Regions from separate parts of the Rothia sp. HMSC065B04 genome, predicted to be linked through region 2. Evidence: predicted binding sites of a transcription regulator. Region 2 holds the regulator's gene; the other holds the start of a gene.
The links. The regulator LexA, encoded in region 2, represses DNA repair genes until DNA is damaged. The targets are predictions, from matches to a motif close to TCGAACANNTGTTCGA.

Region 1 (3,524 bases), 230 kb from region 2:
ACCGCCGGAGAGGGTGGTTGCGGGCTGACCCAGGCGAATGTAGCCCAGGCCCACGTCCACGAGGGTGTTCAGGTGGCGCGCAATCGGGGTGAATGCGGCGAAGAACTCTGCGGCTTCTTCCACGGGCATTTCGAGTACGTCGGCAATGGTCTTGCCCTTGTAGTGCACTTCGAGGGTTTCGCGGTTGTAGCGCTTGCCGTGGCAGGTTTCGCAGGGCACGTACACATCCGGCAGGAAGTTCATTTCAATCTTCAGGGTGCCGTCGCCGGAGCAGTCCTCGCAGCGGCCGCCCTTGACGTTGAAGGAGAAGCGGCCCGGGGTGTAGCCGCGCATTTTCGCCTCGCTGGTCTCTGCAAACAGCTTGCGGATGTGGTCGAACACGCCGGTGTAGGTGGCGGGGTTCGAGCGCGGGGTACGACCGATGGGCGACTGGTCCACGTGAATGACCTTGTCCAGGTGCTCCAGACCGTCGATGCTCTTGTGGCGGCCGGGTACCTGCTTGGCGCCGTTGAGCTTGTTCGCCAGGGAGGTGTACAGAATGTCGTTGACGAGGGTGGACTTACCCGAGCCGGACACGCCGGTCACCGCTGTGAACACGCCCAGCGGGAAGGACACGGTCACGTTCTTGAGGTTGTTTTCGCGGGCACCGCGCACGGTCAGCTGGCGTTTCTTGTCCACGGGTCGGCGGGATGCGGGCACCTCAATGCTGCGGCGGCCAGCCATGTAGTCGCCGGTAATGGACTTGGTGTTCTTCAGCAACTCTTCAAAGCTGCCGGAGTGCACGATTTCGCCGCCGTGTTCGCCGGCGCCGGGTCCTACGTCCACGATCCAGTCGGCTTCGCGCATGGTGTCTTCGTCATGCTCAACCACGATAAGCGTATTGCCCATATCGCGCAGCTTGGTCAGGGTTTCGATGAGGCGGCGGTTATCACGCTGATGCAGACCGATGGAGGGCTCGTCGAGCACGTAGAGCACGCCGACCAGGCCGGAACCAATCTGGGTTGCGAGGCGGATGCGCTGCGCCTCACCGCCGGAGAGCGTACCGGCGGAGCGTGAGAGGGTCAGGTAGTCCAGGCCCACATCCAGCAGGAACTGCAGGCGCGCGTCAATTTCTTTGAGGACCTGCTCGCCAATCTTGGCTTCGCGGGCGCTGAGCTGCAGGCCGCGCACGAAGGCGAGCGCGTCAGCCAGGGACAGGTCGGTGATGTCTGCGATGGACTGGCCGCCAACCTTCACGCCGAGGATGGTCGGGTTCAGGCGCGCGCCACCGCAGGAGGGGCAGGCGACCTGGCGCATGTACTGTTCGTAGCGGTCGCGGGCGAAGTCCGATTCGGTTTCTTCGTGCTTGCGCTTGATGTACGCCTTCACGCCCTCGAATCCGGAGGTGTAGCGGCGTTCGCGGCCGAATCGGTTGCGGTAGGACACCTCAACCTTGTAGTCCTTGCCGTCCAGGATCGCGGCGCGGGTCTTGGCGGGCAGGTCCTTGAAGGGGGTGTCCAGGTCGAAGCCGAGTTCCTCCCCCAGGCCTGCGAGCAGGCGCAGCCAGTATTCGGTGGTTGCTTTGCCCTGTGACCAGGGGGCGATAGCGCCCTCGCCGAGGGTCAGGTCGGGGTTGGGCACGAGCAGTTCGGTGTCTACTTCCAGGCGCGAGCCGATGCCGTCACAGGCGCTACATGCGCCGAACGGCGAGTTGAAGGAGAAGGCGCGCGGCTCGATGGTGTCGATCTGCAGCGGGTGGTTGTTGGGGCAGGCAAGGTTTTCGCTGAAGGAACGGGTACGTTCGGGGTCGTCCTGCTCTCGGTCCACGAAGTCGATGAGCACGCGGCCGTCGGCGAGCTTGAGCGCGGTTTCGATGGAGTCGGTCAGGCGCTGGTGAATACCGTCCTTAATGACGATACGGTCGACGACCACCTCGATGGTGTGCTTGTACTGCTTGGCGAGCTTGGGCGGGTCGGAGAGCTGCACGGTTTCGCCGTCCACGCGGGCACGCGAGTAGCCCTGGGTGAGCAGATCCTTGAAGAGGTCGACAAACTCGCCCTTACGTGCGCTGACGACGGGCGCGAGAATCTGCAGGCGGGTGCGTTCGGGATACTCCTGCAGAATGTCCACGATCTGCTGCGGAGTCTGCTGGGTGATTTCTTCGCCGCATTCGGGGCAGTGCGGGTGGCCGATGCGCGCCCAGAGCAGACGCATGTAGTCGTAGATTTCGGTGATGGTACCGACGGTTGAGCGCGGGTTCTTGGAGGTGGACTTCTGGTCAATAGACACCGCCGGGGAGAGGCCCTCGATGAAGTCTACGTCGGGCTTGTCGACCTGTCCGAGGAACATGCGCGCGTAGGAGGACAGCGACTCAACGTAGCGGCGCTGACCTTCCGCAAAGATGGTGTCGAAGGCGAGGGAGGACTTACCGGAGCCGGAGAGGCCAGTGAAGACGACCATCGCATCACGCGGAATGGTGAGGTCTACGTTCTTGAGATTGTTTTCGCGGGCACCCTGAACCCGGATACTGGTCAGGTCGTTCGCTTTGAGTGCGGTGCTACCGTGTGCCGGGCGGGGTGTCATCGAAAATCCTTTCGTCTTATCTTCGAACTTAAATTCTACACCCTCACGCCTTTCACCAGCGGGATTATGCGGCGGGTGAAGGCATGAGGGTGCAGCACTTATATGAGGCGGACTGTCAGGCGCGGTTTACCAGCCGCGGGTTCCCCACTCTTCCAGGTGGGGGCGCTCGTCGCCGAGGGTGGTGGAGCGGCCATGGCCGGGCAGTACGATGGCGTCGTCTTCGAAGCCGCCGAAGAGCTTTTCGAGCACGTTGGAGAAGAGCTCGCCGAACTGCTGCGGGGAGTCGGTCTTGCCCACGCCGCCGGGGAAGAGGGTGTCGCCGGTGAACAGCAGGGTTGCGGGGGTGCCGTCTTCCCAGGTGGTTTCGAGGGTGTAGACGATGGATCCGGGGGTGTGGCCGGGCACGTGCAGGGCGCGGATGACGGTGTCGGAGAGGTAGAAGTCGAAGCTTTCGCCGCCGGTCAGCTCTTCTTCGACGATGTAGTCTTCCAGTTCCTTAATCTCAGCAGCGTCAGCTGCACCCGCGGAGGTCACGGCGCCGGTGAGGTGGTCGAGCTCCTTAATAGCGCGGATGTGGTCCCAGTGGCCGTGAGTAACCAGAATGCCGGTCAGACCAATAGTGCGGGGCCTGATGGAGTTGAAGTCCTCTTCCTTCTCCATGACGCGCACGCGGCGTTCTTCACCATCTGCCAGTTCGAGCTGCGGGCAGTCGTTCAGGAGCGCGTCAAGAGTGAATGCGTAGAGTTCTTCTGCATCGTCTGCAGGGTCGATGAGCACCTGCTCGCCGGTGGCGCGCATGGTGATGAGGTAGACGCTATTGTCCATCTCGGAGACACTGAACGCACGGACGGTCAGTTCGGGGTTCTCAAAGATGAGGGTGGGTTCGGGGTAAGTAGTCATAGTTCCAGTGTAGGGGTTGTGACCGCACAGTATGCGCCTATGCGGTTCGCTCCCCTATCAGC
Region 2 (3,524 bases):
CGGTCGCCTTTTGACCGCTATTTCTGCGGTCAATGATGCCGCCCGCACCGCCCTGTCCGATACCAAACCAGACGGGCAGGACGTTGACGCCGGCCTGCAGATGGCGCGCTCGCGTGTCTCTGAGGTACACGACATGAGTAGCCGCATTCTGGAGGCTTCGGGCGAGCAGGACGTTCTGTGGATTTCTCGTCAGGGTGGTTGGGAGAACGGCCGCTACGTGGCTGCTTCCGATACCGACCCGGCGACCCTGAACATCGCCCCCTTGAGCGTCGGTTTGCAGCTACGTGACGGTCTGTTCGCTGACCGCACCGTGATTCTGACGAGTGCGACCCTGACGGTGGGTGACTCTTTTGACGTTGCCGCCGGTGCCCTGGGACTGCAGGGCGAGGGCGCGCCGCGCTGGACGAGCATCGACGTGGGTTCGCCTTTCGACTACCGCAAGCAGGGCATCATGTACGTTGCCGGGGATTTGAAGCCTCCGGGATTCGGTGTGCACGAGGGCCAGCTGGATCGTCTGCGTGAGCTGTGCGAGGCGTCGGAGGGCGGTGCCCTGGGCCTGTTCTCCTCGAAGCGTGCCGCTGAGCGTGCCGCCGAGTACATGCGTGAGCACAGCGACCTGAACATTCTTCTGCAGGGTGAGTCTTCGCTCAAGGCTCTGGTGGAGGAGTTCAGCGAGGACGTTGACTCATGCCTGTTCGGAACGATGAGCCTGTGGCAGGGCGTGGACGTTCCCGGTGACTCTTGCCGCCTGGTGGTGATGGACCGCATCCCGTTCCCCCGCCCGGATGACCCGATTGCGCAGGCTCGTACGGAGGCGGTGAACCGTCATCGCGGTAACGGCTTTATGGCGGTTTCTGCTCACCACGCGGCGATTCGTATGGCGCAGGGCGCGGGTCGCCTGATCCGTTCGGTGTCTGACCGCGGCGTGGTGGCTGTGCTGGATTCTCGCGTGGCGACTAAACGCTACGGCGGTTTCTTGATGAAGGCGATGCCGCCGATGTGGTCGACGCAGAATAAGGCTGCGGTGACCGGCGCGTTGGCTCGTCTTTCGGCGAGTATTGAGCGTTAGCTCGGGCAAGATTCATCCCTGGCTACGCCGCCTCTTTCGCTTTGGAGATATCCGCTTCGGAAATATAGAAATCACCCCGGTGATACGTGAACATTCACGTATCACCGGGGTGATTTCTATATGGAGCTAAAAGCCTCGCGGCTATGTCTTTTAGAGGCTGTGCTGTCTAGAGACTGCGCAGCACGGATACGACCTTACCCATGACGGTTGCGCGGTCGCCCATAATCGGCTCGTAGTTGGAGTTGCGCGGCATGAGCCAGGTATGGCCGTCGACCTGACGGAACACCTTCACGGTTGCCTCGTCGTCAAGTAGCGCAGCAACAATATCGCCGTTGTCTGCGGTGTGCTGCTCGCGGACAACCACCCAGTCGCCGTCGCAGATTGCGGCGTCAATCATGGAATCACCCTTGACCTTGAGCATGAACAGCTTGCCGCTACCGACCAGCTGGCGGGGCAGAGCGAGCACATCCTCCACGGACTGCTCGGCAGTGATGGGGCCGCCCGCTGCAATTCGTCCAACCAGGGGAACGGGTACGAGGTCCTCATCGCCGACTTCGAAGTTCGGCAGCTCGGGCAGGGAAGAGGAAGCGCTACCGTGGATGCCGATGCCGTTCTCATCCAGCACCTCAATGGCACGGGGGAGCTTGGGGTCGCGGCGAATGTAGCCCATGGTCTCGAGGCGACCGAGCTGGTGAGTGACCGAGGACAGGGACGCAAGACCCACCATGTCACCAATCTGGCGCATGGACGGCGGGTAACCCTTCTGTTCAATCTCGGTGCGGATCGCGTCAAGAATCTTCTGCTGGCGCGCGGTCAGCGCCGGACGGGGTGCTGTTGCCATTTCTTTTCCTTCGGTCTGTGCCCCGAATTCTGTACTCCGGTCTCTGCAGTCTGTTTGAGACACAGTCCGGTCGGGGCACGGATGGGTGCTTCACACGTTTTCTGGTGAAGTCCTAAAAATTTTTTGGTTCTGCCGAAATGGGTCTTATCTCGTCAGGGGGTGGAGGAATTCTATCCGTGACGGAGCGATACCGGAGCGATACGCAGGCAACGAGTATGCGCCTCCGCCCTATAAAACTCAGTCAGCAGCACCTGCATTCGATACAGAATCAAACCGTAACGGGTACAGAAACCTGCTGTGAGTAGGACTCATCAGGAGCGTGTGGAACGTCTCTTGACACCAGTGTAGAACACTACACCGAAAAACTCAAACAAATATTCTAGATTTTTTCTTCGAAACTCGAAGAAATTTTTAGTACATCTCTGCTAGACTTTAGAACAAGAGTTCGTATATACTCTTGAATCTCTCCTGGAATTCAGGATTTACGGGTGAATGTTCGAAAAATATTCGAAGATTCAACCCGGAGTCTTTCGGGAGAGGAGAGTGAATGGGTGTTCGAATGTATTCGAATCCTCTGCCTCTCTCTTCGCATGATCTACCTTGGATGCTCTAGGGAGCATCTGGCGAAGAGAGAGCGCAGGGGATGGGGTTCCGGGGTCACCCAGTGCGACCCAGCGCAGCCCGGTGCATCCGACGCTCTGACCTAACTAGGGACTAGCTACCCAATAGTTATCGCCTAACAATCACCACTCCATAGTTATCACTCAACTAGGACCTCCGAGCGGGTATCGCTCGGCATTGCTAGACCCGCGGGGCAACCCCGGGGCGAGCTGAGAGAAAGGAACCACAATGACTACTGCAGCACCTATTGCTTCTCAAGGCACTTCTGCACACCTTCCGGCAGGTTTGGTGGTACTTCACCCCGCCCGCACCGCGTCCGTCCGCACCGTGTCTGCCCGCACCGTGCAGGGGCGTTCTCGTGCGGCTCATGCACTCCGTCCCGCGCAGGTGGCTCAGCCCGCCCACGCTCCCGCTACTTCTGCCCAGGCACCTGCGCAGGTTCGCCCTGTAGTTTCTGAGGTACAGGCTGCTTCTGATGTGCAGGCACCTAGTGCGAAGAGCGTTCTTCTTGCTAAGGGCGGCGAGCTTCTGCGCGCGGTTCCCGCTTCTATTCGTCGTCTTGGCACTGTGCGCGGTTTTCTGAAGGGCCTGCCTCTGCTGACTTTGGCGGCGCTGATTGTGCTCGGCGCTATTAGCTTCTTTGGCCCGGCGGCTTCAGCCTCCGTGGAGAATGCTTCGGCGACTCGAACCGTCGTTGTGGTCAAGCACGGCGAGACCCTGTGGGATATTGCTCAGGCGGTGGATCCGCACGGTGACACCCGTGATACTGTGGTTCGTATTATGGAGTTGAACTCGTTGACCAGCACCTCTGTTGATGCCGGTCAGCGTCTGGAAATTCCTCAGACTCAGCGCTAAGCATGGACCCGCGTGTGGTTGGCTTCTGCATGAGGTTGATGTCTTGACTCCGAATCCTCTATCTCTCAAGCTAGAGCGCTTGAGTCGAATTCTTGAGCCTATGAAATAGGAGCGCACCGATGCCTGTTCCCATTGAAT

Region 1: uvrA (excinuclease ABC subunit UvrA) is a predicted target of LexA. The motif match lies at 2,585-2,600, and genes of this name have one in related genera.

Annotation. Positions count from the first base shown of each region.
Region 1 covers NZ_KV808408.1:308,545-312,068, reverse strand. Annotated here, with positions in the region: gene uvrA (excinuclease ABC subunit UvrA) at 1-2,562, opposite strand, end outside; gene HMPREF2845_RS04610 (MBL fold metallo-hydrolase) at 2,689-3,462, opposite strand.
Region 2 covers NZ_KV808408.1:82,861-86,384, forward strand. Annotated here, with positions in the region: gene HMPREF2845_RS03770 (ATP-dependent DNA helicase) at 1-1,069, shown strand, start outside; gene lexA (transcriptional repressor LexA) at 1,236-1,910, opposite strand; gene HMPREF2845_RS09105 (LysM peptidoglycan-binding domain-containing protein) at 2,760-3,386, shown strand; gene HMPREF2845_RS03785 (type 1 glutamine amidotransferase family protein) at 3,506-3,524, shown strand, end outside.